Regions from separate parts of the Pseudomonas sp. TMW 2.1634 genome, predicted to be linked through region 3. Evidence: predicted binding sites of a transcription regulator. Region 3 holds the regulator's gene; each other region holds the start of a gene.
The links. Region 3 encodes FliA, which starts transcription of late flagellar genes. Its sites were predicted from a motif close to CTAAAGTTTNNNNNNNNNNNGCCGNTAA; they were not measured.

Region 1: the regulator FliA is predicted to act here: its motif matches at 3,648-3,675, upstream of BFC21_RS07060 (methyl-accepting chemotaxis protein).
Region 2: the regulator FliA is predicted to act here: its motif matches at 2,334-2,361, upstream of BFC21_RS16805 (methyl-accepting chemotaxis protein).
Region 4: the regulator FliA is predicted to act here: its motif matches at 5,746-5,773, upstream of motA (flagellar motor stator protein MotA).

The regions. Positions count from the first base shown of each region.
Region 1 covers NZ_CP016849.1:1,520,759-1,528,445, reverse strand. The annotation lists gene pilV (shufflon system plasmid conjugative transfer pilus tip adhesin PilV) at 1-710, opposite strand, end outside; gene BFC21_RS07070 (hypothetical protein) at 1,036-1,419, opposite strand; gene BFC21_RS07065 (replication initiation protein) at 2,361-3,275, opposite strand; gene BFC21_RS07060 (methyl-accepting chemotaxis protein) at 3,718-5,346, shown strand; gene BFC21_RS07055 (hypothetical protein) at 5,405-7,243, opposite strand.
Region 2 covers NZ_CP016849.1:3,556,386-3,564,072, reverse strand. The annotation lists gene BFC21_RS16810 (amino acid ABC transporter ATP-binding protein) at 1-592, shown strand, start outside; gene BFC21_RS16805 (methyl-accepting chemotaxis protein) at 711-2,279, opposite strand; gene BFC21_RS16800 (16S rRNA (uracil(1498)-N(3))-methyltransferase) at 2,432-3,142, opposite strand; gene tatC (twin-arginine translocase subunit TatC) at 3,139-3,936, opposite strand; gene tatB (Sec-independent protein translocase protein TatB) at 3,941-4,339, opposite strand; gene BFC21_RS16785 (twin-arginine translocase TatA/TatE family subunit) at 4,350-4,628, opposite strand; gene BFC21_RS16780 (phosphoribosyl-ATP diphosphatase) at 4,653-4,985, opposite strand; gene hisI (phosphoribosyl-AMP cyclohydrolase) at 4,978-5,379, opposite strand; gene ubiB (ubiquinone biosynthesis regulatory protein kinase UbiB) at 5,459-7,063, opposite strand; gene BFC21_RS16765 (SCP2 domain-containing protein) at 7,060-7,683, opposite strand; gene ubiE (bifunctional demethylmenaquinone methyltransferase/2-methoxy-6-polyprenyl-1,4-benzoquinol methylase UbiE) at 7,683-7,687, opposite strand, start outside.
Region 3 covers NZ_CP016849.1:1,906,781-1,914,467, forward strand. The annotation lists gene BFC21_RS09120 (chemotaxis protein CheA) at 1-325, opposite strand, end outside; gene BFC21_RS09125 (protein phosphatase CheZ) at 390-1,178, opposite strand; gene BFC21_RS09130 (chemotaxis response regulator CheY) at 1,199-1,570, opposite strand; gene fliA (RNA polymerase sigma factor FliA) at 1,767-2,507, opposite strand; gene fleN (flagellar synthesis regulator FleN) at 2,507-3,334, opposite strand; gene flhF (flagellar biosynthesis protein FlhF) at 3,454-4,776, opposite strand; gene flhA (flagellar biosynthesis protein FlhA) at 4,788-6,917, opposite strand; gene BFC21_RS09155 (fimbrial protein) at 7,043-7,687, opposite strand, start outside.
Region 4 covers NZ_CP016849.1:3,402,382-3,410,068, forward strand. The annotation lists gene BFC21_RS16115 (NAD(P)H-hydrate dehydratase) at 1-27, opposite strand, end outside; gene queG (tRNA epoxyqueuosine(34) reductase QueG) at 90-1,157, shown strand; gene BFC21_RS16125 (trimeric intracellular cation channel family protein) at 1,259-1,870, opposite strand; gene orn (oligoribonuclease) at 2,055-2,597, opposite strand; gene rsgA (small ribosomal subunit biogenesis GTPase RsgA) at 2,704-3,735, shown strand; gene motB (flagellar motor protein MotB) at 3,843-4,823, opposite strand; gene motA (flagellar motor stator protein MotA) at 4,827-5,678, opposite strand; gene BFC21_RS16150 (HDOD domain-containing protein) at 5,831-7,369, shown strand; gene BFC21_RS16155 (rhodanese-like domain-containing protein) at 7,408-7,687, shown strand, end outside.

The sequences.
Region 1 (7,687 bases), 390 kb from region 3:
GAGCCTAGCATTGAGTTTGTTCCATCTACTCTTAAATACTCGTTTCCGCCCTCTCGGTCGTAGGTGGCGACTAATGTGCAATTAGCTTTTAAAGCTAGGCATTCCGTATTGGTTATTTTTGTAGCGGGGTCGGAGAGTGCAGCAAAGTAGAACTGATGACCGCCAGTCACGTTTAAAGAGTCATTAGCATTGGCGGCAATTTTTGCTCTGTTGTAATATCGGAAATTTTGAGAAAAAGATTTTTCATTTTTCGGTTGAAAGATGACTTTGTAGTTTTTTATAAATCCTTCTTCGTCGGGGGTTATTTTTGCATTCGCAATGAAGTCATATGGAACTCTTGACCAGAATTTACAAGGAATGAGTTGTGTTGATTTCTCTTTAGATAAAACAGGCACCCAGCTTTTGGGGTTTCCGCAAGTGGAGTCTTTGGCGATAAATTCATTATTAAGCATTTCAAGGATGGCCGGAGAACCACTCCACTCGCTGCCATTCTTGAAGTTGTCAATGTCCCAGCCATCGAGATGGATACGCTTGTCAAAAGCGGTGATGATGGAGACTATATCTTTTCCGAATATAGTGGCTTGTTGCTCTCGCTGTTGTTCCAGATACCAACAAAGGAAGCTGACGACAAGAGACATTACTATTGATAATGAAAGAAGCGTTTCAAAAAGAGTTAAGCCTTTTTGTTTTTTATTACGGATGAGTGCCATGGGTTTTATTTATGTTGTTATATTTACAATAACATAAAAGAGAAACTTTAAAAGAGGGGTTGTTGATGGGGGTGATAGCTAATGGTTCGGAGGTATATCCTTGAACCTATGGCTGCTTAGCTCAACGAAAAGATAGGCGGTATTTTCTACTCTGTGGGAGTAGGATATATGCCCGTGAAGGTCATTATTTGGTTTAAAGATACAAGTATGTATCGTGGCAGGATACATAGTGGTTGTAAATTCCTACGGTGTAGGAATGTGTATATCCGCAAAGCGAAAAATAGCTTCACGGGTATAAGTATGTAAAGTGGGGCTTTACATGTATTTATAGTTTAATGTCCAGCTTTTCGATAATAGATTGCTTGTATTCGTCGGCTTCAATGTCTATTTTTATTTTTGCTTCTTTCCACTGTTCTTCATAAAGGTCTTGCCATCGTGCTACTAATGAATGGACAATCATATCAAGGTTTTGTTGTTTTACACTGTTCCCGCTTCTTGCAAACTCCTTGATTAGAACATCATTGGATATTGATTTGCAGCCTGAAAATGCTGCTATTAGCTTTTTAGCGAGGTTTGAGGTCATTCGTATATCATGAAGCTCATCCATTTCTATTATTTTTATGAACAAAATTAAAAATTTTTGACGCTCACGTCTTTTAAATCCACCAACCATGCCGCCTATTTTTCCTGCATATTCCATCCTGTTCATAATTAGAACTCCTATGTTGTTATAATACCAATACCATAGGGTTTTGATATGTCAATGCTTCAAGGTCATATCTCCGAACCTTCAACTATTTCAGGTTTTGCTTCCGGGATATGTATTGTAGGAAATTGGCTACTTTCGATTTTTTTGAAATTTTAACGTCACCAATCCCCCACATTTTTTTGTGAAATTAATTTGAGAGCGATTTTTGAGTTTTTGCAGTGTCGTTTTTTGTTCTGCTTTGTGGCAAATTTCAACTAAGTGATTTGCTTAGGGTTGAACCCTATTTGCTCATTAACGTCCGACCTTATATTTATTTTCGTTTTGCTATTGACAAGGTTTTTTGCTGTAAATAAGCCATAATTCAATGGTTAAAAAATTAAATATCTAAAAAAATTCGATGAAAACGTTAAATTTTCACGGCAATTTTTTCAAGAAAATAATTTTTGTAAAAAGTCGATTTTTGGTTACTGCCCCAAATCGCTTTCGGGATATTTAGGCTTATCAGCCCAGTGAATGATATTCACCCATTTTGATGAATTTTGAAAAGTGTGAAATTTTCATCAGGAGAGAAATTTGATATGTATGTATACATACATATAGGTTGGGGGACATATCTCCGAACCTATGGAAGTATTGGGTTGAGTGGTTAACGCTGTTTTGGACTGTTTTTGATATAGGCTTTTTACACTACCCATAATGCTGCGAGGTATAACGCATTTGGCTATTTTAGGCGTGTAGTGGTGTGGCTTGGTGTCGTTGTATCAACGGAGTGGAAGAATGCCGATTTTGACCAATTCCGTGCGTTATATCGATATCGGTGGGGCGGTGTATGTATATGTGGGGGATACGGGGAGGAAAGGGAGGGGATGGGCGGGAAAGGAAGAAGAAACACCCTCACCGGGTGCTATTATCTGATATAGGCTTTTGCACTAATTATAATGCTAGGGTTGCTTTCTCCAATAAAATATAGTTCTACGGCTTACATTTAACTCCTTCATGACTTCCTTAATGGTTGCTCCTGCTTCAAGTAAGATAATACCTCGTTCTCTCTTGGTCTTGCCCTTCTGTTTACCCCTGAAAGCCTGTATCTCGCTTGTATGGGTTCTTGCGACATAATCGTCAAAGGTGCCCCGGTTAAAGTTTCTATGCGTCCACTTCGCCACGCTTTTGGCCGTGTGCTTTACTTCGGAAATGTCCAACGGCGTAGTAAAATTAACGTTGTAGCCGGTGGCACGGTCTAGGCAAGCGTTTAGCCATTGTTCATAGGTCGGCCAACCCTGACGAATCGCCTTGTATGCCCACGCTCTTAATTGGTCAAAAAGCATACAGTTACGACCCAAGCCATAATCCTCTATGGGCTTTTCTTTGGCCTTTTCAGGGGTTAGGTCGATGTAGTCGGCCAAGTCGTCCAACGTGTATGGATCGGCCTGCCATTGGTGGACGATCCAGTGGGAATTGATCGGGTTCTTGCAGATCAACCCGGAATAGCCTCTGTCGGCTCCCAGACGACTACGCAAGCCTGCCTCAACGGCTGCAGCGTATCGTAAAGCGGCGGTTTTGCCGTCGATTGCGGTTCGGACAGGTGTTTGTAGGAGGTAAAGCAAATGAGCGTGCCCATTGGCCGGATTTCGAGCTATTAGGTTTGGGGCTGGTGCTCCCACGTCATCCCAGTGCATCCCTGCATTAGATTTATCGAGGTCAAAAACCATCCAATATCTATGTGTAGGCCCATTGGGCTGAACTAGTCTTGCAAGTTTAGCTTTTTCTTTTTTATTGATTTTTAAGCCGCTGATTAAATCATCGGTGTGATAAGGTCTCTTTGGTAAGTAGTCCTCAAATAGTTTTATACATCCCATTGTTTTCCTCTTCTAATTGGTTGTTTAGAAAAAGAAAACCTTGGAAGATGACTTGACAATAAACTTTTTGATGATTAAATGAGTGTGTTGATTAAAGTTTTTTAAAATTTTATTGTAGTATCCTTAGCCACCTTGCCGGGTGGTTTTCTTTTTCTGCTCCTTTCAAGTTGCCACACTTTCGAAGTTTGTCAAACTTAGATGGTAAAAAACCCGCTTAGTCGCGGGTTTTTTATTGGCATAAAAAAGCCTGCACGATGCAGGCAAAGGGAAATGGGAATTACACTACCGCCTGTAAGTGGTGAGTTTGTACTGTGGTTTGTGTTGAAAATCAATGCTGCCTATCAATTAGACTGAAGGATATGAGTTTTTTCATTCAAGAAATTATTTTTTTTGCCGATACAGCAAGTACTGATTTATTACGTCTTGGGTTTAGGAGCGGTCGATGAATATTAGAAGTATGAACATTGGTAGTCGAGCCGGTATTGGGTTCACAATTATCGCATTACTCGTTTTGGTTATGGGAGGGATCGCTTTATTCCAAGCATACCAAATGGACGATGCAGCTGCCGAAATTCGTAATGAGTGGTTGCCAGCAGTCGAGGCTGTGGGAGAGGTTGGGAGTAGTTTAGGGCGAGCCAGAGCACTGACTTTACGAACGTTGATTTTGGAGGGGAAATCCGAACTAAATACTACCGTTGATCTGGTTAGAAGTATAAACCAAGATGTTGCTATGAGCTTGAAAGGTTATGAAAAGGAAATAGATGACTCTGAGGATCGTCAGATTTTCGAGAAATTTAAAACCTCATACGAAAAGTACCTTTCTGTTCAGCGTCAGATTTTAGAAGGAGTTTTGTCTTCACCTGAAAGGGCTGACGAAATTAAGATGGCAAATGGACCTTTGGCTGATGATGCTGATCAAATGATGGTTTTTTTAAATCAGTTGATTAAGTTTAATAAGAAAGGTGCTGTTTATGCTGCTGATCAAACAAATAAAGTATTTAATGCTGCTGTTTTCATGATTGTTGTCGCGTTGATTATTATTTTGATACTGATGATTGTAATCGCGGTGGTTCTTACTCGGAGTATCGTTTCTCCTTTGGCTGAAGCGGTGGTAGTTGCAGATAGAATTGCCGATGGTGATTTAACTCAACGAATCAAGATAAATGGTTCTGACGAGCCTGCACACCTGCTAATTGCATTGAAAAAAATGCAGATTAGCTTGCATGATACGATTAAAAGAATCTCCGAATCATCAAATATGCTGGCTTCTGCTTCTGAAGAGTTACATGCGGTGACGGAGGATACTAATCGAGGACTCAACCAGCAAAGTGCAGAAATCGACCAAGCCGCTACAGCGGTAAATGAGATGACAGCGGCGGTTGAGGAAGTGGCTCGTAACGCTGTAAATACTGCCGATGATTCTAAAGCTGCTGATAAAAGCACCTATCAAGGCCGTGAAAAGGTTAGTCAGACTTTGGAGTCCATTAATAAACTCGTTGGTAATATCTCTGATACTTCGTCTGAAGTTAAAATTTTGGCACAGAGTGCCGGTGAAATTAGTCAAGTACTGGTAGTAATTCGCTCAATTGCTGAGCAAACAAACTTGCTGGCACTTAATGCTGCCATCGAAGCTGCTAGGGCTGGCGATGCTGGTCGTGGCTTTGCTGTTGTAGCGGATGAGGTACGTGCGTTGGCTCATAGAACCCAACAATCGACAGCTGAAATAGAACAAATGATTGAAGGTATTCAATCAGGTACAGGCCGTGCAGTTGATGCTATGAATGAGAGCCAAGACCGTGCTAATGGCACGTTAGTGGTTGCTCGGGAAGCTAATGATGCTCTTGAGGTAATTAGTGAAGCAATTACCTCAATCAACCAGAAAAACTTGGTTATTGCCAGTGCTTCGGAAGAGCAGGCACAGGTTGCCCGTGAAGTTGACAGAAATTTGGTTAATATTAGGGATTTGTCAATGCAAACGTCTGCGGGGGCTAACCAAACCAATGCGGCTAGTCAAGAGCTTTCGCGTCTTGCGGTAGATTTGCATTCTATGGTTTCAAAATTTAGGCTTTAAAAGCAAGATGACGCTCGCAAATTATTTATAAGCCCCTTTTAGGGGCTTTTTTTATGAGTTAGCTATATGGGTCATAAGGGTCTTGATATGGGCTTGGTGGCTTGAGTTTTAGCAGTCTTCTCTTTCTGGCTTCTTTCGCCTGCAGGGCTTCCTCCTTGTCAAACTCAACAACTTGTTTTCTTGTGAACGTGTCGGATGCCAAAAGTTTCACTTTATCTGTAAATCCTAACTCCACTTTGGCATGGTCTAATCCTTGTTCTTTTAGTTGTTCCCCAACGTTAAATAGGTAATCCTTTCGTTTCTCTGAACCCAAGCGGCTTGCCATTTTATATGTGTTTTCTCTTAATCTCTTATAGAATTGCTCTGGATTTTCATCAAGCCTTTTGGCTTCAAGTATTCGATCAACCAGAATGTCAAATTTTTTGATTAATGGTTCAAGCTCTTCCTCGTAGACCTTAATCGCTTTTTCTAATACTGATTTTCTTTCGGTATCCTCTTCTATTTTCTTCCTTAGCTCGCGTAGTTCTTTGGTCATTTTTTCTTTGGTGGATTTGAAATTTATCTTTAGCTGTTCGGTTTTGTTCGTCTTCTCGGTTATGTCCTCGGACAGTATTTGCCTATGGTGGTCGAGCTTCGCATTTTCTTTTTGCTGCTCTGTGGCGTGCATCTCTAAGTTTTGGATTTTATTCTGGTATGTTGAAACAGTATTTTGAAGCTCGCTTATCGTGGTGTTAAGAGTGACGACATTCGTTTTTTGCTCGGTCAGCTCTTCTTTCTTCTGTGTAAGCTCCTGCTCAAGTTTCTCTACTTGTCTGGTGTAATAGTTATGGCTTCGCTCGCTCTTGGGCTTCTTGGCCTCCTGCTCAATCTTGCTTAGGAATTCTTTGTTATCCTTGGTTTTAGGTAGGAATTTGGCTTGTAAGCCATATGGAGCGGCTAAGCTGTTAAAGTGCTCGTAAAAGGCCGCCTGCATTACTTTTGACTTCCATGACTCGCGTTCTCGGATAAACCTATGGTTTTGCTTTTCTTCGCTACGGTTGGGAAGTTTGAAGTTTTCTAATGTTGGCGGTTCGGATATATTATCAAGGTGAGCTTTGTTCTTCGCGTAGTATTGTGATGCGAATTCAAATTCTTGGGCTGAAAAATCATATTTTCCGGTCTTTGTGTTTTGAAGGTCAAGGAAGGCGTGAACGTGGTTGGTTGTCTCGTCCAAGTGGCTGAATGAAAAAAGCATCTTGTTGTTGGGGAAATTCTTTTGATAGAACTGGTGCATGGCTTTCTGCAAAAGGTCTGTGTATCCCTTTGTGATTGCCAATTTATTGGGTTCAGGTATCACAAGGATGATTTCTTTAACCCTGTTGACCGTCCTTGATACGGCTCGATCTGGTGCGTTTTGCTCGATCTCTCGCTTTTTGGTGGTGTAGTTCTCTAGAAGGTCGATACGCTGAGCTACACGGCTGATTTTGTGCTGATTGAGTAGGGCGGCGTAGTCTCCGACTACCAACGGCCTTTCTCCCTCCATTACCGATGTGACGTATTCTTTTATTTGGGTGGGTTCGGTTGCGTTGATGAATTTGACCAGCTTCGATTTTAGTTTTCGGAGCTTTTCTTTTTCTGCTGCTATCTCGTCAGTCGCTTCTGTTGCTTTGAGTTTGGTTTGTAGTTGGTCGTTGAAGTCGGCCAGCAATTGCTCTGCCAGTTCCCTTGTTAATACCTGTTCAACACCACCAATAATGGCTATATTGGGGTGCGGTGGGTTGGGGTTGAATTCAAAGTCGTCATACTCGTTTTGGTCCAGCCTAAGCGAGTGTTTCAACGAGCTATCCAGCCCATTCAGGTTGGAATAGTTTCTGTCTCTTTTAGTCAGCGTAATTATCTGCAAATTGGTATCATTCATTTTATCCTCAGTGGTGGGTTGGTTTTTGCTCTTGGCTTTTGCTTCTGTCCTGCCGACTAGGCACCTGCGTTAACCGTCACATCTTTTGCGTAGCAAAAGTGGGATGGTTAACATAGCTGGTATGTTTCTAAGGGCTTCTTTGAAAACTTGAACCATATGCATATATTGAACCACATAAAAAATGTATATCAAGCATGATGGTGTGGGTGGTTTTGTATAGTGGTGTTGGTTGGGTATGTGCGTGCGGTGTAGTAATCTTTATTATAGTTATCTAGTGTATATGATATCTATATATAGATAACTAAAGACGTGTGTGGGTGCGTGCGTATACATGAGGCGTGTGCGGGGGAGTGCATTATGCGAGAGATTTTTTTAAAAAAGTTTTTTTTGAAGAAAGTCAAAAGCTATTCTGGTGATTAAGAGCGTGATGCCTTTTGTTTTTGC
Region 2 (7,687 bases), 1.6 Mb from region 3:
GCGATGCCTCAATGGCCTGGAAGACTTCGATTCGGGCTCCGTCAGCATCGACGGCCTGGACCTGGCCAACCCCAAGACCGACGTCAATGCTTACCGGCGTGAAGTCGGCATGGTGTTCCAGCATTTCAACCTGTTCCCGCACATGACCGTGCTGGAGAACCTGTGCCTGGCGCAGAAGGTGGTGCGCAAGCGCGGCAAGGCCGAGCGCGAGGCCAAGGCCCGGGCGTTGCTGGACAAGGTCGGGATCGGGCAAAAGGCCAATGAGTACCCGTCGCGCCTTTCGGGCGGCCAGCAACAGCGTGTGGCGATTGCCCGGGCGTTGGCGATGGAACCCAAGGTGATGCTGTTTGACGAGCCTACCTCGGCGCTTGACCCGGAAATGGTCGGTGAAGTGCTGGACGTGATGAAGACCCTGGCCCGCGAAGGCATGACGATGGTCTGCGTCACTCACGAAATGGGTTTTGCGCGTGAAGTGGCGAACCGCGTGCTGTTTTTCGACCACGGCAAGCTGCTGGAAGACTCCGCCCCGGAAGACTTCTTTACCTCGCCTAAAGACCTGCGCGCCCAGGCGTTTTTGCGTCAGGTGCTTTAAAAGCAGGGCCTACCTGCTTTTGTGGGAACGGGCTTGCTCGCGATGCAGGCGCCGCGGTTTGTCAGGATAACCGCGTCGATCCAATCGCGAGCAAGCCCGCTCCCACAGGGGCAGGGGGCTAGACCTTGAACCGCCCCACCAATGTCTGCAAATGCGTGCCCAACCGCGCCAGCTCCGTGCTGGACGCCGCCGTCTCTTCGCTGGCGGCGGCGGTCTGGTCCGATATATCCCTCACGTTCAATACGCTACGGTTGATCTCTTCAGCCACCGCACTCTGTTGCTCGGCGGCGGCGGCAATCTGCTGGTTCATGCCCTGAATCGTCGACACCGTGCGGGCGATGGTGCCCAGTGACTCGCCTGCACGACGGGTCAGCTCAACGCTGTTGTCGGTCAGGGCGCGGCTGCTGTCCATGCTGCTGGACACCTGCTGGGTACCGCTTTGCAGGCCGGCAATCAGCTCTTCGATTTCTTCGGTGGATTTTTGCGTGCGCTGCGCCAGGCTGCGCACCTCATCGGCCACCACGGCAAAACCACGCCCGGCTTCACCGGCCCGCGCTGCTTCAATTGCCGCGTTCAGAGCCAGCAGGTTGGTTTGCTGGGCCACGGACTTGATCACGTCCAGCACGCTGCCGATCTTGTCACTTTCGCGCTTGAGATGGCTCATGGCCTCGGTGGAGTGGCCCACCTCAACCGCCAGCTTCTCGATCTGGGCAATGGCCTGCGCCACTACCGCATCCCCTTCGCGGGTCTGCTGGTCTGCGGCCACTGCGGCTTCAGAGGCTTCTTCGGCGTTGCGCGCGACTTCCTGCACGGTGGCGGCCATTTCGTTCATGGCGGTGGCCACTTGATCCGTCTCGACCTTCTGGTTGTTGACCCCGGCACTGGTTTGCTCGGTCACGGCAGATAGCTCTTCGGCAGCACTGGCGATTTGCGTCACCCCATCGCTGATTCCGCCAATCAGTTCGCGCAGGCCCTGGGTCATCCGTTGAATGGCTTGTTGTAGCTGCCCCAGTTCGTCGCGACGGTCGGTGGGGTGGTCGTGGGTCAGGTCACCTGCTGCAATGCGCTCAACGGTCTTGAGCGTGCGTTGCAGCGGGATCACGATCTGGCGGGTGATGACCCAGGCAGCAATGATGCCCAGTACCAGTGCCAGCAGCGTGCAGCCGATCAGCAGGTGTGTGGCCTGGCGGCTTTCGTTGTTGCGTTTGGTTGCCTGCAAGGCCGAGAGTTTCTGGCTTTGCTCGATCAACACATTGCCCTGCTGGTGCATGCGCTCAACGGCTTGATCGCTGGCCTGGGAGCCCTGGATCAGGTCGGCGAAGGCGCGTTTGTACTCGGCCACGGCGTTGAGTTGCTGCTCAACCAGGGCCAGGTCGTCGGGCGCGGTCAGTTGTGAGCGCGTCAGCTCCAGGGCGTTGTCCAGTTCGTTCAGTTGGGTAGTCACGCCGGCAAGTGCGCTTTCACCGGGCTGGCGTTCATATTCGAGGCGGGCAATGCGCAGGTCTTTGGTCAGGCTGATGATTTTCGAAATATTGGCCAGCTTGTCGCCGCGGTCGATCACTGAGACCAGCCCCTTCCAGCCTGTGCCGGCAATCAGCAGGGTCAGCACCAGTACCAGGCCGAAACCCAGGCTGAGTTTGCGATTGACGCTTATATTGCCGAGCAGTGTGGCCAGCCAACGGTACATGGTGATACTCCTTTACTAACCGAGACTCGTGACGGTCTTTGATGGGTTATCAGGGCATCGGCGCGCAGGAGTAGAACTGAAGGGGGGTGGTCGAATGTGTGATGCAGATCAACAACCCGTAGCCGCTGCTGCAGCGACCACGGGTTGTAGGGTCAGAACAACCGGGCCAGCAGGGCGGTGACAGCGGTTTCAACCCGCAGGATGCGTGCGCCCAGTTGCACCGGCTGCAAGCCGGCCTTGGCCAGCAGGTCGATCTCGTAAGGGATCCAGCCACCTTCCGGGCCAATGGCCAAGGTCACGGCCTCGTCCAGCCCGCGCGGGCAGGCCGGATGATCCCCCGGGTGGCCCACCAGGCCCAGGGTGCCTTCGACCAGCGCCGGCAAACGGTCTTCGACAAACGGCTTGAAGCGTTTTTCGATGATGACCTCGGGCAATACGCTGTCCCGGGACTGCTCCAGCCCCAGGATCAACTGCTCGCGAATGGCTTCGGCCTCCAGGAACGGGGTCTGCCAGAAGCTTTTCTCCACCCGGTAGCTGTTGACCAGAATCACCTTGGGCACACCCATCGAGGCCACGGTTTGCAGTACCCGGCGCAGCATTTTCGGGCGTGGCAGGGCCAATAGCAGGGTCAACGGCAGCTTGGCGGGTGGCGGCTGGTCGAGGCTATGGATCACCAGCTCGGCTTCTTTGGCCTCCAGGCGCACCAGCTCGGCGCTGCCCATCAACCCGCCGATGCGGCCCACGCGCAGGCTGTCGCCGACAGCAGCACGGTGGACTTCCTGCATATGCGTCAGACGCCGGTCACGCAGGATCACGCGATCGGCGGCAATGAAATCAGCCTCTTCGAGGAGCAGCAGGTTCACGGTTGTGCTGCTGGCGGTTGGGCGTCGTTGTCAGCCGATGGCTCGTCTGCGTCATCACCGCGCTTGTTCTTGCTGACCAGGCTGCCGAACAGGATGCCGATTTCAAACAGCATCCACATCGGGATCGCCAGCAGGGTTTGCGAGAAGATGTCGGGTGGCGTCAGGATCATGCCGACCACGAAGCAGCCGATGATCACGTAGGGGCGGATCTTGCGCAGGTACTTCACCTCGACAATGCCGATCCATACCAGCAGCACCACGGCCACCGGGATTTCAAAGGCCACGCCGAAGGCAAAGAACAGGGTCATGACGAAATCGAGGTAGCTGCTGATATCGGTCATCATCGCCACGCCTTCCGGGGTGGCGGCGGCGAAAAACTTGAACACCAGCGGGAACACCAGGAAGTAGGCGAAGGCCATGCCGGCATAGAACAGGAAGATGCTCGACACCAGCAGCGGCACGGCGATGCGTTTTTCATGCTTGTACAGGCCGGGCGCGATAAAACCCCAGATCTGATGCAGGATCACCGGGATGGCGATAAACAGCGAGACCATCATGGTCAGCTTGAGCGGCGTCAGGAACGGCGAGGCCACGTCGGTGGCAATCATCGTTGCGCCCACCGGCAGGTATTCGCGCAGCGGCGTGGAGACCAGGGTGTAGATCTGCTGGGTAAAGGCAAACAGCCCGGCAAAAATGATGAAAATCGCCGCGATGCAGCGCAACAGGCGGGTACGCAACTCGGTCAGGTGCGAAACCAGCGGCATTGGCTGGTCGTGTTCAGGCTTATCGCTCATGCGCTTAAGGGGCTCGCGGTGGCAGGGTGGGGTCGTGTGGCGCTGCCGGTTGAGGCGCAGGGTCGGATGCGGGCTTGCTCAGGCTTACGGGCGCAGGGCTCGCAGGCTCTGTTGGCGCTGCTGGCTCGGCGGGTGTTAACGGCTTCACAGCGTCCTGCAGCGGAGCCAGAATTTTCTTGGCTTCCTCTTCCATCGACAGGATATGTTCGTTGTGCAGCTGCCGACGAATTTCGTCTGCGCCGATTTCCCGTTCAACTTCCTGTTTGATCGCATTGAAGCTGCGTTTCAGGCGCCCGATCCACAGGCCCGCCGTGCGCGCGGCACCCGGCAGGCGCTCGGGGCCGAGCACCAGCAGGGCCACCAGGCCGACGAGCAGCAGTTCACTGAAGCTGATACCGAACATTAGTTTTGGCTCACACGTCTTTGCGGGTCGGCTCTTCGACTTTTTGCGCCTGCACGTCGATGGTGTGCGGCTCGTTCAGGGTCGAAGTGGTGTGTGGCTGCGGCGCGGCTGTTGGCTGCGCAGGCGGAACCACAGGCTCGGCGGGTTTCTCGTCGTCGTTCATGGCCTTGCGAAAGCCCTTGATCGATTCGCCGACATCCGTGCCCAGGTTTTTCAGTTTTTTGGTGCCGAACACGAGGACGACGACTACCAGAATGACGATCCAGTGTTTCCAGTCAAAAATGCCCATGATCTGTTCCTTTGCAAATAAGGGTTAGGCGGACGGCCGCGAGGCTTTTTCCACATGGCCGGAGGTGCCGATACGACGTTCCAGTTCATCCAGAACGGCCTGAGGATGCTGCCCCAGTTGGGCCAGCATGATCATGCTGTGGAACCACAGGTCGGCTGTTTCGTAGATCACATCGCTGCAATCACCGCTAATGGCGGCGTCTTTGGCGGCAATGATGGTTTCGATCGACTCTTCGCCGACCTTTTCCAGAATCTTGTTCAGGCCCTTGTGGTACAGGCTGGCCACATAGGAGCTGTCGGGTGTCGCGCCTTTGCGCGCTTCAAGCACTTGGGCTACGCGGCTCAGGGTGTCAGTCATGGGAGTGTCCTGCTTGATAAATGGCGTGCGGATCTTTAAGTACCGGGTCGACGGTCTTCCACTCGGCGTTTTCGTACACGCGGTAGAAGCAGCTCTGACGACCGGTATGGCAGGCGATATCACCGATTTGTTCGACCATCAGGATGATCACATCGGCGTCGCAGTCCAGGCGCATTTCATGCAGCTTTTGCACATGGCCGGACTCTTCGCCCTTGCGCCACAGCTTGCCACGGGAACGTGACCAGTAGATGGCACGGTTCTCGGCCGCGGTCAGGCTCAGCGCCTCGCGGTTCATCCAGGCCATCATCAGTACGCGCCCGGTTTTGTGGTCCTGGGCAATCGCCGGCACCAGGCCGTCGTTGTCCCATTTGATCTCGTCCAGCCAGTCTTTCATGTTCGACTCCGACAACCTGCCTCAGCCCTGTGGCTGAGGCCTGGTGAATTCACAGTTTGCCAGCCTGGCCCCGAGCTGGCTATCGGCGCACGATCAGATACAAGCCCACGGCCAGCATTATGCCGGCAGGCCAGTAACCGGCAGTGTGCAACGGCCCGAGGCTGGCCAGCAAGGCACCGGCAGCCAGATGCCCGGCCCCGATCAGGCGCAGGAACCAGCTGTCACGGGGTTCACGCACGATCAACTGCTTGTTGTGGGCGTGGGGCTGCGACATGCGCTCGAGCAAGTCGCGGGTCATGCCGGCCAGGTGCGGGATCTGTTCGACCTGGCTGTGCAGGTTGCGCAGCAGGGTCTTGGGGCTGACGCGCTCACGCATCCAGCGCTCCAGGAACGGCTGGGCCGTGCTCCACAGGTCCAGGTCGGGGTACAGCTGGCGGCCCAGGCCTTCGATATTGAGCAGGGTTTTTTGCAGCAGTACCAACTGCGGCTGGACTTCCATATTGAAGCGTCGAGCGGTCTGGAACAGGCGCATCAGCACCTGGCCAAAGGAAATTTCCTTCAATGGCTTTTCAAAGATCGGCTCGCACACGGTACGGATCGCCGCTTCAAACTCGTTGAGCTTGGTGTGCGCCGGTACCCAGCCAGAGTCAATGTGCAACTGCGCCACACGGCGGTAGTCGCGCTTGAAAAAGGCAAACAGGTTGCGCGCCAGATAGTCCTGGTCCTCGGGAGTCAGGCTGCCGACGATGCCGCAGTCGATGGCGATGTATTGCGGGGCCCACGGGTTCACGGTGCTGACAAAGATATTGCCGGGGTGCATGTCGGCGTGGAAGAAACTGTCGCGGAACACCTGGGTGAAGAAAATCTCCACGCCACGTTCGGCCAGCATCTTCATGTCGGTGCGCTGGTCGGCCAGGGCCTCAAGGTCGGTGACCTGGATCCCGTAGATACGCTCCATCACCAGCACTTTGGGGCGGCACCAGTCCCAGTAGACCTGAGGCACATACATCAGTGGCGAGCCTTCGAAGTTGCGGCGCAGCTGGCTGGCGTTGGCCGCCTCGCGCAACAGGTCGAGTTCGTCGTAAATGGTTTTTTCGTAGTCGCTGACCACATCCAACGGGTGCAGCAGGCGGGCGTCGGCGCTCAGGCGCTCGGCGGTACGGGCTAGGATAAAGAGCCAGGCCAGATCGGAGCCGATGATCGGCTTGAGGCCCGGGCGCACCACCTTGACCACCACTTCTTCGCCGGTCTTGAGCTTGGCCGAATGAACCTGGGCCACGGAGGCCGAGGCCAGCGGCTCGATGTCGAAACGGCTGAACACCTCGCTGATTTTGGCGCCGAGCTGTTCTTCGATCAGCTTGACCGCCAACTGCGGGTCAAACGGTGGCACGCGGTCTTGCAGCAGCATCAGCTCGTCGGCGATATCGGCGGGCAGCAGGTCGCGGCGGGTCGAGAGGATCTGCCCGAACTTGATAAAGATCGGCCCCAGGTCCTGCAAGGCCAGGCGCAGGGCCGCGCCACGGCTCAGCTCCAGCTTTTTGCGCGGGAACCAGCGCCACGGCAGGGCATAGCGCAGGGACAGCATCCACCACGGCAAGGGCAGGGCGAACAGCAGGTCATCGAGCCGGTAGCGAATGACGACGCGCTGGATGCGGAACAAACGGCGTATGGCAAGCAGCTTCATGCGTTATCGCTGGAATTGAGGGATCGGGCCAGGCGCTCGAAGCGCGCCTCAAGGCGATCCAGGTCGAGTTTGAGTTGGTCCAGCTCGTCAAAGCGCGCTTGCGCTTCACGTTCGCCGACCAGCGTGCGGGCTTCTTCGCTCAGGTATTCGGCCAGGTTCTGATTGAGGCTGGCGAACCCTTGCTGATACCAGTTGGCGCGGCTGCGGACATGGCCACCGATCAAGGCGCTAGCCACCGGCCCGATCCAGTTCGAGAGTTCGTACTCCCAATCCAGCTCCAGGTCTTGCAGCACCGCTGCCAGTTCCATGAGCACCGCGCTGTCGCCTTCGAGTTCGACTTCAGGGCTGTGCAGGATGGCGCTCTTGTCCTTGCTCAGGGCAAGGCGCAACAGGCTGCTGGCGGGGGCACGCAGAGTGCAGTCAGGCTCGGCCGCCCACTGGCTGGCCAGCATCAGGCCTTCATCGCTGGGCAGAATGAACAGCTGCAGCGAGGGGCTCGCGCAATCGACGGCAATCAATTTGCCGGTCAAGGGGCGCAAGCGCGCCAGGGCCGTGCTGTCGAGCCGCAATACGCGGTTGACGCCGTGTTCGACGCTGGCGAGAAGGCCGCGCAGCAACATCAGG
Region 3 (7,687 bases):
GCTCGCGCACTTCACTGAACATGCCGTTGACCGCATCCAGGGCCTCAAGCACCACGTCCATCAGCTCCGCGTCGACGCTGCGCTCACCCTTGCGCAGGATGTCGAAGACGTTCTCGGCGATATGGCAGCATTCCACCAGTTCGTGGAGCTGGAGGAAGCCGGCGCCCCCTTTTACAGTGTGAAAACCGCGAAAAATGGCATTGAGCAGATCCGCATCATCCGGTCGGCTTTCCAGCTCGACCAGTTGCTCGGACAACAACTCCAGAATTTCGCCGGCTTCAACCAGGAAATCCTGAAGGATTTCTTCATCGGCGCCGAAGCTCATGTACGTGCTCCTTGAAAAAGGCTCTTCGACGCCGGGCAACAGCGCCCGCACGCCTCTTCAAGACCTAAAAACCCAAACTGGACAACAAATCGTCTACATCATCCTGACCGGATACGACGTCATTACGTGTATCGGCATGAATCTGCGGACCTTCACCCTTGGCCTGGTTTTTTTGCGAATTATTTTCTGCACGCAAGGCTTCACGGTCGTGTTCGATGCCGGCAAAGCGATCGACCTGGCTGGCCATCAACACCAGCTTGAGCAGATTGCTCTCCACGTCCGTCACCAGTTGCGTCACGCGCTTGATCACCTGACCGGTCAAATCCTGGAAATCCTGGGCCAGCAGGATGTCTGTCAAATTGGCGGAGACGATGTTGTTTTGCGTTTCACTGCGCGTCAAAAAACTGTCAACCCGACGCGCCAGCTCGCGAAACTCTTCGGCACCGATTTCGCGGCGCATAAAACGCCCCCAATCCGCGCTCAGTTCCTTGGCTTCCTGACCCAGGCCGTTGACCAGTGGCGTGCTGTTTTCCACCAGGTCCATGGTCCGGTTGGCTGCCGCTTCCGTGAGTTTCACAACATAAGCCAAACGTTCAGTGGCATCCGTGATCTGCGACACTTCTTCGGCTTGCGGCATGCTCGGATCAATATGGAAATTGACAATGGCGCTGTGCAGTTCGCGGGTCAGCTTGCCGACTTCGCGATACAGGCCGCGGTCGCGGGTCTGGTTAAGCTCGTGAATCAACTGCACGGCATCGCCAAACTGGCCTCGTTCAAGGCTTTCGACCAATTCGTGAGCATGTTTTTTCAGGGTCGATTCAAAATCGGCCTGTGTGCAATCTTTATGCTCCATAGTGCCCCCAAGGCAACCGATCAACCGATGCGTTCAAAGATCTTTTCGATTTTGTCTTTGAGTGCGATAGCCGTGAACGGCTTGACCACATAGCCATTAACACCGGCCTGGGCCGCTTCGATAATCTGCTCGCGCTTGGCTTCGGCGGTCACCATCAGCACCGGCAAGTGCTTGAGTTTTTCGTCGGCACGTACATGGCGCAGCAACTCGATGCCGGTCATGCCCGGCATGTTCCAGTCCGTCACCAGAAAGTCGATATGCCCCAGGTTGAGGATCGGCAACGCGGTGGTGCCGTCGTCCGCCTCGACCGTGTTGGTGAACCCCAGGTCACGCAACAGGTTTTTAATGATCCGCCGCATCGTTGAGAAATCATCAACGATGAGGATTTTCATGTTCTTGTCCAATTCGACCTCCAAGCAGTCTTTAACGCGCTCATCTGCTGAACGCGTCATTCAATCAATTCGTTTTCAAACACAGCCAGAATCGACTGTGGGAGCGGGCTTGCCCGCGATGCGGACGACGCGGCGTTACTGATTCACCGCGTCGACCCCATCGCGGGCAAGCCCGCTCCCACAGGTATCAAGGACCCTAGTGCGCGCGCCACTGCCCCAAACGTGCCCGCAAGCGGGCCGCGCACTGGCTGTGCAACTGGCTGACACGGGATTCGCTGACCCCCAGCACTTCGCCGATTTCCTTGAGGTTCAGTTCTTCGTCGTAGTACAGCGCCAGCACCAGCCGTTCACGCTCGGGCAAGTGTGCAATCGCATCGGCCAGCGCGGCCTGGAAGCGTTCGTCTTCAAGGTCGCGCGACGGCTCCGTATGGGCACTTGCGCCATCTTCATGCAACCCTTCGTGTTCGCCGTCCTGCAACAGGTCATCAAAACTGAACAGGCGGCTGCCCAGGGTGTCATTCAAAATGGCGTAATAATCGTCAAGGCTTAACTGGAGTTCGGCCGCAACCTCATGATCTTTAGCGTCACAACCGGTTTTTGCTTCAATTACCCGAATTGCGTCACTGACCATGCGCGTATTGCGGTGTACCGAGCGCGGCGCCCAGTCACCCTTGCGCACCTCATCGAGCATCGCGCCACGGATACGGATACCGGCGTAGGTCTCGAAACTCGCGCCCTTGCTGGCGTCGTATTTACCCGAGACTTCGAGCAGGCCGATCATGCCGGCCTGGATCAGGTCATCCACCTGCACACTGGCCGGCAAACGCGCCAGCAGGTGGTAGGCGATGCGCTTGACCAGGGGCGCATAGCGCTCGATAAGTTCGTACTGGCTGTCGCGCGACGACTTGCTGTACATGCGGTAACCGCTGGCCGTCATTAAAAGCGCCCCCCTGCCTGCTGCACCAGACGTTCGACAAAGAACTCAAGGTGACCCCGGGGGTTGGCGGGCAACGGCCAGGTATCGACTTTTTGCGCAATGGCCTTGAACGCCAGTGAGCACTTGGAACGCGGGAACGCTTCGTACACAGCGCGCTGCTTTTGCACCGCCTTGCGCACGCATTCGTCGTAGGGCACGGCGCCCACATACTGCAGGGCTACATCGAGGAAGCGGTCGGTGACCTTGGTCAGCTTGGCGAACAGGTTGCGCCCTTCCTGCGGGCTCTGGGCCATGTTGGCCAGCACGCGGAAGCGGTTCATGCCGTAGTCGCGGTTGAGCAGCTTGATCAGCGCATAGGCGTCGGTGATCGAGGTCGGCTCGTCGCACACCACCAACAGCACTTCCTGGGCGGCGCGCACAAAGCTGACCACCGACTCGCCGATCCCGGCGGCGGTGTCGATTACCAGCACATCCAGGTTGTCGCCCAGGTCACTGAAGGCCTGGATCAGACCGGCATGCTGCGCCGGGCTCAGGTGCACCATGCTCTGGGTACCCGAGGCCGCTGGCACGATGCGGATCCCGCCGGGGCCCTGGAGCAATACGTCGCGCAGCTCGCAACGCCCCTCGACCACATCGGCCAGGGTGAATTTCGGGGTCAAGCCCAGCAAAACATCGACGTTCGCCAGCCCAAGGTCCGCGTCCATCAACAGAACGCGCCTGCCCAGCTCGGCCAATGCGATGGACAAGTTGACTGACACGTTAGTTTTACCGACGCCACCCTTGCCGCCGGTCACTGCGATCACCTGTACGGGATGCATGCTGCCCATGATCTTTCTTTACCTTGTCTTACTTAGACGCGGCTACATGCGTTGGCTGCGCGTTCCCCAGTGGAACAACACCTTCAGACCAGCCGATGTAGGTACATTGCAACGTAATTTTGACGACCTCAGCCAACCCGTTTGGGCGGGCTGTGGTAGATATCAGCGAACATGTCGGCCATGGCCTCTTCGCTGGGTTCTTCCTGCATTTGCACACTCACTGCCCGGCTCACCAACTGGTGACGCCGCGGCAGGTGAAGATCGTCCGGGATCCGCGGGCCGTCGGTGAGGTACGCCACCGGTAGCTCGTTGCTGATCGCCAGGCTCAACACTTCGCCCAGGCTTGCGGTTTCATCCAGTTTGGTGAGGATGCAACCGGCCAGCCCGCAACGCTTGTAACTGAGGTACGCGGCCGTCAGCACCTGCTTTTGGCTGGTGGTGGCCAAGACCAGGTAATTCCTGGCCTTGATCCCGCGCCCGGCCAGGCTTTCGAGCTGCAGGCGCAACGCCGGGTCGCTGGCTTGCAGGCCCGCGGTATCGACCAGCACCACGCGCTTGCGCACCAGCGGTTCGAGGGTCTGGCCCAGCGACTGGCCGGGGGCCACATGGGTCACCGGCACATTCAAAATACGCCCCAGGGTCTTGAGTTGCTCCTGGGCGCCAATGCGAAAACTGTCCATGCTCACCAGGGCGATATTCTGCGCGCCGTACTTGAGCACATAACGGGCTGCCAGCTTGGCCAGGGTGGTGGTCTTGCCCATCCCCGCCGGGCCTACCATCGCAATCACCCCGCCTTCTTCCAGCGGCTCCAGCTCGGGGGTGGAGATCATCCGCGCCAGATGCGCCAGCAGCATCCGCCAGGCCTGGCGCGGCTCTTCGATGCCCGCCACTTGCGCCAGCAGATCACGGGACAACGGCCCCGACAGGCCGATGCGCTGCAGGCGCCGCCACAGATTGGCCTGGGCCGGTTTGGCGTCCTGCAACTGGCTCCAGGCCAGCGAGCCCAGCTGCACTTCCAGCAATTCGCGCAAACCGTTGAGCTCATGACGCATATTGTCAAAAGCGCGCTGATCGACTGTCGGCGCGGGCGGCGCAGGTGCCGGGCGCGGCGGTTCTTCAAGGGTCGGCTCGATCAACGGCTCGGCAGCGGTCAGCGGCAAACCGGCAAACAACTGGCGGTTATCTCCCGCTGCGGCCTCGCCTTCCCCGCGCAGGCTCAACTCGGCCTGGGCCGAGACAATCCGCGACTGGGTCTTGCGCAGCTCTTCTTCCAGCTCAATGTTCGGCACCCGGGGTGCCAGCGCGGACAGCTTGTAGTCCAGGGCCGCGGTCAACTCAACGCCCCCGGCGATGCGGCGGTTGCCAATAATGGCGGCGTCAGCCCCCAGCTCATCACGAATCAGCTTCATGGCCTGACGCATATCGGCGGCGAAAAATCGCTTCACTTGCATAAACCAAACCCTCAGCCGTTAGGGCCTACTGTCGCAACGATCGTGACCTGCTTATTGTCAGGGATTTCCTGGTAAGCCAGCACATGCAGGTTGGGCACCGCCAGACGGCCAAAGCGCGACAACATTGCGCGTACCGGGCCTGCCACCAACAAGATAACCGGGTTGCCTTGCATCTCCTGGCGCTGAGCAGCGTCGATCAACGAGCGCTGGAGCTTCTCTGCCATGCTTGGCTCCAGCAAAACGCCCTCTTCCTGGCCAACTCCGGCCTTCTGCAAACTATTGAGCAATATTTGTTCCAACCTGGGCTCCAGGGTGATCACAGGCAGCTCGGAGTCAACGCCTACAATGCTTTGCACGATGGCACGGGACAGGCCCACACGCACCGCGGCAACCAAAGCGGCAGTATCTTGACTCTTGTGGGCATTGTTGGCGACGGCTTCGGCAATGCTGCGGATATCCCGTACCGGCACCTGTTCGGCGAGCAAGGCCTGCAACACCTTGAGCAATTGCGACAGGCTCAATACACCCGGCACCAGCTCCTCGGCCAGTTTTGGCGAGGACTTGGCCAGCAACTGCATCAACTGCTGCACCTCTTCATGGCCAATCAGCTCGTGGGAGTGTTTGTACAGGATCTGATTGAGGTGCGTTGCCACCACGGTACTGGCGTCCACTACGGTATAGCCCAGCGATTGCGCCTGGCTACGCTGGCTGACCTCAATCCACACCGCTTCCAGACCAAAGGCTGGGTCCTTGGTGGTAATGCCGTTGAGCGTGCCGAACACCTGCCCCGGGTTGATCGCCATTTCGCGGTCGGGGTAGATCTCGGCTTCGGCCAGGATCACCCCCATCAGGGTCAGGCGATAGGCGCTGGGGGCCAGGTCGAGGTTGTCGCGGATATGCACGGTGGGCATCAGGAAGCCCAAATCCTGGGACAGCTTTTTGCGCACGCCCTTGATCCGCGCCAGTAACTGGCCACCCTGGTTGCGATCCACCAGCGGAATCAGACGGTAGCCCACTTCCAGGCCGATCATGTCGATGGGCGTGACGTCATCCCAGCCCAGCTCCTTGGTTTCCTGGGCACGGGCGGGTGATGGCAGCAGTTCCTGCTGGCGCTTGACCTCCTGCAGGGCCTGGACCTTGACCACGTTCTGTTTTTTCCACATCAGGTACGCGGCGCCACCGGCGACAGCCGCCAGGCTGAGGAAGGAGAAATGCGGCATGCCGGGCACAATGCCCATGATGGCCATGATGCCTGCCGAGACAGCCAGCGCCTTGGGCGAGGTAAACATCTGGCGGTTGATCTGCTTGCCCATGTCTTCGGAGCCCGACGCCCGGGTCACCATGATCGCCGCCGCCGTGGACAGCAGCAGCGAAGGCAGCTGCGCCACCAAACCGTCACCGATGGTCAACAGCGCGTAGACCTTGCCCGCCTCGCTGAAGCTCATGCCGTGCTGGAAAATCCCCACCGCCATGCCGCCGATCAGGTTGATAAACAGGATTAGCAGACCGGCGATGGCATCACCGCGCACAAACTTGCTGGCACCGTCCATTGAACCGTAGAACTCGGCCTCCTGGGCCACTTCCTGACGGCGCAGCTTGGCCTGGTTCTGGTCGATCAGCCCGGCGTTAAGGTCGGCATCAATAGCCATTTGCTTGCCGGGCATGGCATCGAGGGTAAAACGCGCGCTGACTTCGGAGATACGCCCGGCGCCCTTGGTCACCACCACAAAGTTGATGATCATCAGGATCGCAAACACCACGATACCCACTACATAGTTGCCGCCGATCACCACCTCGCCGAAGGCCTGGATCACCTTGCCTGCGGCGGCGTGGCCCTCCTGGCCGTGAAGCATCACCACCCGCGTGGAAGCCACGTTGAGCGCCAGGCGCATCAGGGTGGCGACCAGCAAAATGGTAGGGAACACCGCAAAATCCAGGGGCCGCAGGGCGTACACGCACACCAGCAGCACCACGATCGACAGGGCAATGTTGAAGGTAAAGAACACATCCAGCAGAAACGCAGGAATGGGCAACATCATCATTGCCAGCATCACCAGCAGCAGCAGCGGCACACCCAACTGCCCCTGACCCAGGCCGGCCAGACCGCTGCGCGCGGTGTTGATTAACTGAGAGCGATCCAATGACATTGCGACAAACCTTTAGCAAACTTTTGACGCCATATGCGCCGTAGAGCCTGCCTCTGCAAGAAACCTTCCAACTTTGGCAAATGGCCATATGTCAGGCGCGCAAGGGTTGTACGGGCGAGTCAGGGCAGCATCAGGGTCAGGGTGCCACTGGCGGTAAAAGGGCCGGCGTCAGGAAAGGTGTCCGGTTTTTTGACCAGAGCGAAGGACACTTCGGTCGAGCCTGAGCTGTTTGTGATGGTGCTTCTGATCTCCCCGCCCGGCCCCACCAGCGCACTGCTGTCGGGACGAAACAATATAACCCCCGCGTCCTGCTTGCTCGTGGCAATGGCATGCGTATGAAAGGCTGAAGGGGTCGCCTGCCACTTGACGGTAATGGGCGAGTTCACACTGGGCCCGTCACAGCTGTACCTCAGCCGGAAATCTTTCTTGTACGGCGTATTGAAGATGCTCGTGCCGATCGCAACAGCGTCCACGCTGCCAAAATCAATATTGATGGGCAAATTATTGTTGATAACGCAGGTCGAGGGGCTGGAATCGACGCCGTTGCGGGCGATCAGGTTAATGCGCATACGGTAGGCGGGGTATTGGGGCGAGTCGAAGTTGTACGTCACAAACAACAGAACAACGGCGAGAAACGCCCCCGGCTTGATCTTTATGTATTTCCCTGGCGCCGTAGGAATATCAAAATAGACCTTGACCGGCAGATCCACCACCGGGGTCAAGCGATCATGCAAGGCCAAATAACGACCGGCACTTACCGGCCA
Region 4 (7,687 bases), 1.5 Mb from region 3:
GGTTAACAGGTGTTTGGTCTGCGGCATGCGTCTTGGGCTCCGATGTCTGGCAGAATTATACGCATCTCAGCTCCGGTTTCTCTTGTCCCATGCCTGCTATTACTGCCGACCTCCCCGCTCTCGCCCAGTCCATCAAGGAATGGGGCCGCGAGCTGGGCTTTCAACAAGTCGCCATCGCCGGCCTTGACCTGGGAGAACACGAACACCATCTGCAACGCTGGCTCGATGCTGGCTATCACGGCGACATGGACTACATGGCCGCCCACGGCAGCAAACGCTCGCACCCTGACGAACTGGTACCGGGCACCTTGCGCGTGGTTTCGCTGCGCATGGACTACCTGCCCGGCGACACCCACATGGCGCAATTGCTGGCCCAACCGGAAAAAGCCTATGTGTCGCGCTATGCCCTGGGCCGTGATTACCACAAGCTGATCCGCAAGCGCGTGCAGCAACTGGCCGACCGCATTCAGGCGGACATCGGCCCGTTTGGCTTTCGCGCCTTTGTCGACAGCGCCCCGGTACTGGAAAAGGCCATCGCCCAGCAGGCCGGCCTGGGCTGGATCGGCAAAAACACCCTGGTGCTCAATCGCAAGGCGGGCAGCTACTTTTTCCTGAGCGAGCTGTTTGTCGACTTGCCGCTACCGGTTGACGCCCCCCACGAAACTGAACACTGCGGACGCTGCACAGCCTGCCTGGACATCTGCCCCACCAATGCCTTTGTCGGGCCTTATGTGCTGGATGCGCGCAAATGCATCTCGTACCTGACCATCGAGCTGAAAACCGCGATTCCCGAAGAACTGCGCTCGATGATCGGCAACCGGGTGTTCGGCTGTGATGACTGCCAGATCGTCTGCCCGTGGAACCGCTTTGCCCGCACCACCGCCGAAGGTGACTTCAAGCCACGGCACAACCTGGACAACGCGGGTCTGGCCGAGCTGTTTATGTGGGATGAAGACAAGTTTTTGAGCAGCACCGAAGGTTCGCCGCTACGCCGGGCGGGGTATGAGCGCTGGTTGCGCAACCTGGCCGTGGGCCTGGGCAATGCGCCGTCGACGATCCCGGTGCTCGAAGCACTGAATGCGCGGCGCGATTACCCGTCTGAACTGGTACGCGAGCATGTGGAGTGGGCGCTGGCACAACACGCCAAGCGGGCCTGAGCGAAACCCTGTGGGAGCGGGCTTGCTCGCGAGGCGACCAACCCGGCTCACCTGACTCACCGCAGCGACCCAATTGCGAGCAAGCCCGCTCCCGCAGTTACTTAATGTTCGTCGTTATAAACGAACTTGGGCATTTCCCAGTTAAAGCGGATCGCCAGCAAACGCAGCAGCAGCCCGCCGAACAAGGTGACGAAAATCGCCTGTTCGTTGGGCATCTCCATATAAGTACACAGCAAGAAACACCACGCCGCAGCAAACGACACGCTGGCATACAGCTCGCGACGGAAGATCAGCGGGATGTCGTTGCAGAAGATGTCGCGCAGGATGCCGCCAAACACCCCGGTAATCACCCCGCTCACCGAAGCCACCAGCATGCCCTGGCCCATTTCCAGGGCGGTCATGCAACCGATCAGGGTAAATGCCACCAGCCCCAGGGCATCGAGCACCAGAAACAGCGAGCGCAGATGGCGCATCAAGGGCGCGATAAAGATCGTCACCAGCGCGGCAAACGTGGTCAGCACCAGGTATTCCGGGTGCTTGACCCAGGTCAGCGGGTAATGCCCCAGCAGCACGTCGCGCACTGAGCCACCGCCTAGCGCAGTGACGCAGGCGATCAGCACCACCCCGAACCAGTCCATGCCCCGACGCCCGGCAGACAGCGCGCCGGTCATGGCTTCGGCAGTAATGGCAACTAAGTAAAGCATCAGCAACATGGCAGCGATCCTTGCAAGAAGGCGCGCAGTCTACTCTCAGTTGGCATTGGCACCAAAAGGGGGCGGCAAATACAGCTCTTTGTGGGAGCGGGCTTGCTCGCGATGGCTTCGCTGCGGTTGGGCAGATGTACCGAGTCGTTTGCATCGCGAGCAAGCCCGCTCCTACAGGGGAATCAAGGGCAGCTTAGAATTTGATGAAATGCTTGCGATAGTGCTGCAGCTCGGCAATCGACTCGCGAATGTCGTCCAGTGCCAGGTGCGTGCCCTTTTTCACCAGGCTGTCGCGTACTTCAGGCGCCCAGCGTGCTACCAGCTCCTTGAGTGTCGACACATCCAGGTTGCGGTAATGGAAGTAGCTTTCCAGGGCCTTCATGTGGGTGTACAGGAAACGACGATCCTGGCAGATGCTGTTGCCGCAGATCGGCGATTTGCCTTTGGGTACCCACTGCTCCAGAAACGCGAGGGTCTGCGCCTCGGCTTCGGCCATCGTGGTGGTGCTGTCCTTGACCCGCTGGGTCAGCCCGCTGCCGCCGTGGGTGCGGGTGTTCCACTCGTCCATGCGCGCCAGCACGGCATCGCTGTGGTGGATGGCGATCACCGGGCCTTCAGCCAGGGTGTTGAGGTTGCTGTCGGTGACGATGGTGGCCATTTCGATAATGACGTCGTTGTCAGGGTCCAGACCGGTCATTTCCAGGTCGATCCAGATCAGGTTCTGCGCGTTTTGCATAATGGCCTCCAGTGCTTAGGTGCGCAGTTTAGCTTAGGCACGCAGCCCTCGTGCTAAACTCCCCGGCGTTTTACCCTTCTTATCGTTTTATCAACACGGAACACCCATGGCCAAACGCCAGCTCAACCGTCGTCAGAATTGGCGCATCGAAAAGATCCAGGGCGAGCGCGCTGCCCGCGCCGCCAAACGCGAATCCAGTGCCGTCGAAGCGCTTGAAGGCGGCGATTTAGGCCCCGAGCAACTCGGCCTGGTGATCGCGCACTTTGGTGTGCAGGTCGAAGTCGAAGCCCAGGAAGGTGAGCTCAAAGGCCAGATGTTCCGTTGCCACCTGCGCGCCAACCTGCCCGCGCTGGTAACCGGTGACACCGTGGTGTGGCGTGCCGGCAACCAGGGCATCGGCGTGATCGTCGCCCAGTTGCCGCGCAAGACCGAGCTGTGCCGCCCCGACAGCCGTGGCCAGCTCAAGCCGGTTGCCGCCAACGTCGACATGATCGTGATTGTGTTCGCGCCCATGCCCGAGCCGCACGCCAACCTGATCGACCGTTATCTGGTGGCCGCCGAGCACGCCGGGATTCGCCCGCTGCTGCTGCTCAACAAGGCTGACCTGATCGACGAGCAAAACGCACCGGCGCTGAATGCGTTGCTGGGGGTTTATCGTCAACTGGGTTATCCGGTGCTGGAAGTGTCGGCGCATCACGGCGATGGCATGCAGCAGTTGCAGGCGCAACTGGACAGTCATATCAGTGTGTTTGTGGGTCAGTCCGGCGTGGGCAAGTCGTCCCTGGTCAACAGCCTGCTGCCTGAGGTCAACCTGCGGGTCGGGCCGTTGTCCGAGATTTCCGGCCAGGGCACGCACACCACGACCACGGCGCGCCTGTTCCACTTCCCGGGCGGCGGCGATCTGATCGACTCCCCGGGGATTCGTGAGTTCGGCCTGGGCCACGTCAGCCGCGCTGATGTCGAGGCGGGCTTTATCGAGTTCAACGACTTGATTGGCCGTTGCCGCTTCCGCGACTGCAAACACGACCGCGAGCCGGGCTGTGCATTGCTGATGGCCCTGGAAGATGGCCGCGTGCAGCAACAGCGCATGAACAGCTATCGTTCGATCATTGCCAGCCTGCCTGAAAGCAGCTACTAAAGCCCGGATCGGCTTCTGTGGGAGCGGGCTTGCCCGCGATGCAAACGACGCGACTGTTCAGTAGAACCGCGCCGAAGCTATCGCGAGCAAGCCCGCTCCCACAGTGTTTATGGCGCCTTATCTTCAAACAGATTCAGCTTCTGGCGCTCTTCATGCATCGGCAGTGGCTGTTTGTCGGCTGGCAACTGGATCGGGTCGACCGGCGCCTTGGGCAATTCCTGCGGTTTGACCACCTCCGCCCCCTGCTCACCTTCAATCGCCTGCTGGGCCTTTTTGGTCAGCACCACAATGTCGATGCGACGGTTAACCGGGTTGTAAGGGTTGGCCTTGTCGAACAGCACTGAAGACGCATACCCCACCACCCGCGCAATCTGCCCATCGGGGTAGCTGCCTGCCACCAGCGCGCGACGCGCCGCATTGGCACGGTTGGCCGACAACTCCCAGTTGCCATAATCACCGCCGCCCGCGTAAGGCATGGCATCGGTGTGGCCGCTGATGCTGACCTTGTTCGGCACCGCCTTGATGGTGTCCGCCATCGCCAGCAAGATATCTTCGAAGTACGGCTTGAGCCGCGCACTGCCCACATCGAACATCGGCCGGTTTTCGGCATCCATGATCTGAATACGCAGGCCGTCCGGGGTGATTTCAAACAGCAACTGGTCCTTGAACTTGCGCAGCTGCGGGTTTTCTTCAACCTTGTTCTGCAACTCTTGCAGCAACAGTTCGAGACGCTCTTTCTCGACCTGCTCGGCCATGCTTTCAACCTGCTCGGCATCGACCTTGATCTTGTCGGGCTGGGGCTGCAGTTTTTCTTCGGGGTTAAGGGTGTTTTCCGGCGCCAGCGCGGGGGTGCCGCCCAGGTCGATAACGTAGGGTGTACCGCTTTCGCTGAAACCGATCGGGTCCTTGAAATAACCGCCAATGGCGATCTTTTGCTCGGGCGTGGCGGCTGTCATCAGCCACATCACCAGAAAGAACGCCATCATCGCCGTGGCGAAGTCGGCAAAGGCGATTTTCCAGGCGCCACCGTGATGGCCTGCGGCGTAGCGCTTTACGCGCTTGATGATGATGGGCTGGTTGTTTTCCATAAATCAGCGACCGCGAACCACTTGTTCCAGCTCGGAAAAACTGGGCCGGTGCTTGGGGTACAGCACCTTGCGACCGAACTCGACTGCCAGCGACGGCGGCATGCCCGAGGCCGAAGCCACCAGTGAGGCCTTGATCGCTTCGTACACGTTGAGTTCTTCCTTGGCATCGTGAGCCAAAGACGTTGCCAAAGGCCCAAAGAAACCATAAGCAGCCAGAATACCGAAGAAGGTACCTACCAGCGCGGCACCAACGTGCATGCCGATGGCCGCCTGGTCGCCTTCGCCCAGCGAAGCCATAGTCACCACAATACCCAGTACCGCGGCCACGATACCGAAGCCCGGCATGCCGTCGGCAATCCCGGTAACGGCGTGGGAAGGATGCTCCAGCTCTTCCTTGAGGTTGTACAGCTCCATGTCGAACAGCCCCTCAAGCTCGTGGGGGGCCATGTTGCCCGATGACATGATGCGCAGGTAATCGCAGATAAACGCCGTCATGCGTTCATCTTTAAGCACGGTGGGGTATTTGGCGAAGATCGGGCTGGCGGCCGCGTCTTCAATGTCGCTCTCGATGGCCATCATGCCTTCGCGACGACTCTTGTTAAGAATCTCGTAAACCAGGCCCAGCACTTCCAGATAAAAAGCGTGGGAAAAACGCGAACCGAACATGCCCAGTGATTTTTTGATCACGTGCATGGTCATGTAACCGGGGTTGGCCTGCAGGAATGCACCAAAGGCCGCGCCGCCAATGATCAAGACCTCGAACGGCTGGATCAGTGCACCGATCTTGCCGTGGGAAAGCACGTATCCGCCGAGCACACTCGCGAACACGACGATGATGCCGATAATTTTAGCCATAGATATAAAAGTACTTCTTGGGTCGGTTCAAGGTCATATTCCAGCGTAGCTAAAACTCTTCTTCTCCTTATCGGCGAATCTGCGCCAGACTATAGCCGGTAGAGCCGAAAAGCCATTCGACCCCCACATTGGATGATCATCGCGTCCCCATTATGGCCAACGAAACCAGCGCACCGACATCAACACCCACCACCCTGGATGCCTGGGTGACCCACCTGGACGCAGTCGACCTGCCGATCCCGCAAGCCAGCCATGCGCGGGTCTTCAAGACAATCAATGACAGTCGCCGTTCGTTGCGCGAAATTGCCGAAGTCATGCAGGACAGCCCGGCGCTGGCGCTGAGGCTGATCCGCGAGGCCAACCAGCAAGCGCAAAGCAGCTTGAGCGAACCTGCCGAAAGCCTTGAAGTGGCCATCAACCGCTTGGGCCTAAAGCGCACCCAGGCGTTGCTCGAACGCGTGCCCGCCCTGGCGCTCGAAGATATCCCGCTGGCCTACCGGCAAATCCAGCTGATCAGCCAACACGCGGCGCAACAGGCCATAGGCTTGTTCGGCAACCGCCTAGCGCGGCTCTGGCAGGAAATCTACTGGGGCAGTTTGCTGTTTCTGTCGCCGCTGTGGGCCCTGGCGCTCACCCACCCACAGCTGCTCGAAGCCTGGGAACGGCGGGTGGTCGAGCACAATGAATGCGCCAAAAAGGTCGAGCTGCAGCTGTTTGGCGTACCGCTGTTTGATATCTGCCGTACCCTGGCCGAGCTGTGGCGCCTGCCCGCCTGGGTGATGCACGGCTACACCGTGATCACCGAAGAGCGCCGCACCCTGGTCAACGTGCTGCATATCGCCCGCGACAGCCATCACCCGCTGCGCCAGCAACAACACCTGGACGCCGACCCGGCGCTGCGGCGCTGGCTCAATCAGCCCGCCAACAGCGTATTGCTGGCCAACTGCCTTGCACTGTCGGCCCAGCAGGCCTGGGACACCCCGCACAACCTGCGCTGGCAGTACGTCACCAGCCTGTACCTGCAAATGCCACTGGACGAAGTCCAGCAGCAGGCGCATCAACAGGCCGCAAGCAGCGCGCGCTATCACTCCACCCCCGACCTTTGGCACCCGGCCCAGGCATTGCTCTGGCCGTGGGATGCGCGCCGCAGCGGGCACAGTTCGCTGGCTGCCCCGCCGCCCTCGGCCGAATCACTGGTTGCCTGGCGCAGGCATTGCGGGCAACTGCTGGCACAACCCAGCGCATTCACCAACCCCATGCACCTGACCACCTGTGCCCGCGACGCCTTGGTGGCCTGCGGCATGCGCCGGGTCATGCTGCTGATGGCTGACAAAACCTCGACCAGCCTGAGCGTTAACCAGATTGCCGGGCTGGCAAAAACGGCCTTCGACCTGAATGTGAACATCAGCGACAGCACCGCACTGCAACGCTTGATGACACAACCTGCGCAAGTGCGCCTGACGCCCGAAAACAACGCGGTGATCTCCGCCGTCTTGCCCTACGCCCTGCGCAGCCTGTTCCCCGGCGAGCATCTGCTGCTACGCTCGCTGAGCAATAACGGCCGCGTGGTCATGCTGATCCTCGCGGACCAGGGCGGCGGACCGTTTTCCGAAACCAGCGTGCAGGCATTTGGCAAAACCGCCCAATGCATCGAGAAAGCCCTGAATAGCTTTAGTAGTCGCGGGCGCTAGCGCTACAATCCCCCCCTTTTTTGCTCTGGAGGCTTCACATGCCTGGCTTCTCTGGCTTGCCGTTAGTGATTGAACCGCGCGACCTGCTTGCCCGGCTCGACGCTCCCGAACTGATCCTGGTCGACCTGACCAGCGTTGCGCGTTACGAAGCCGGGCATATTCCGGGGGCTCGCTTCGTCGACCCGAAACGTACGCAACTGGGCTTGCCACCGGCGCCCGGCCTGCTGCCGACGCAGGCGGCGCTGGAAGCGCTGTTCAGCGAGCTTGGCCACAGCCCAGACGCGGTCTATGTGGTGTATGACGACGAAGGCGGCGGTT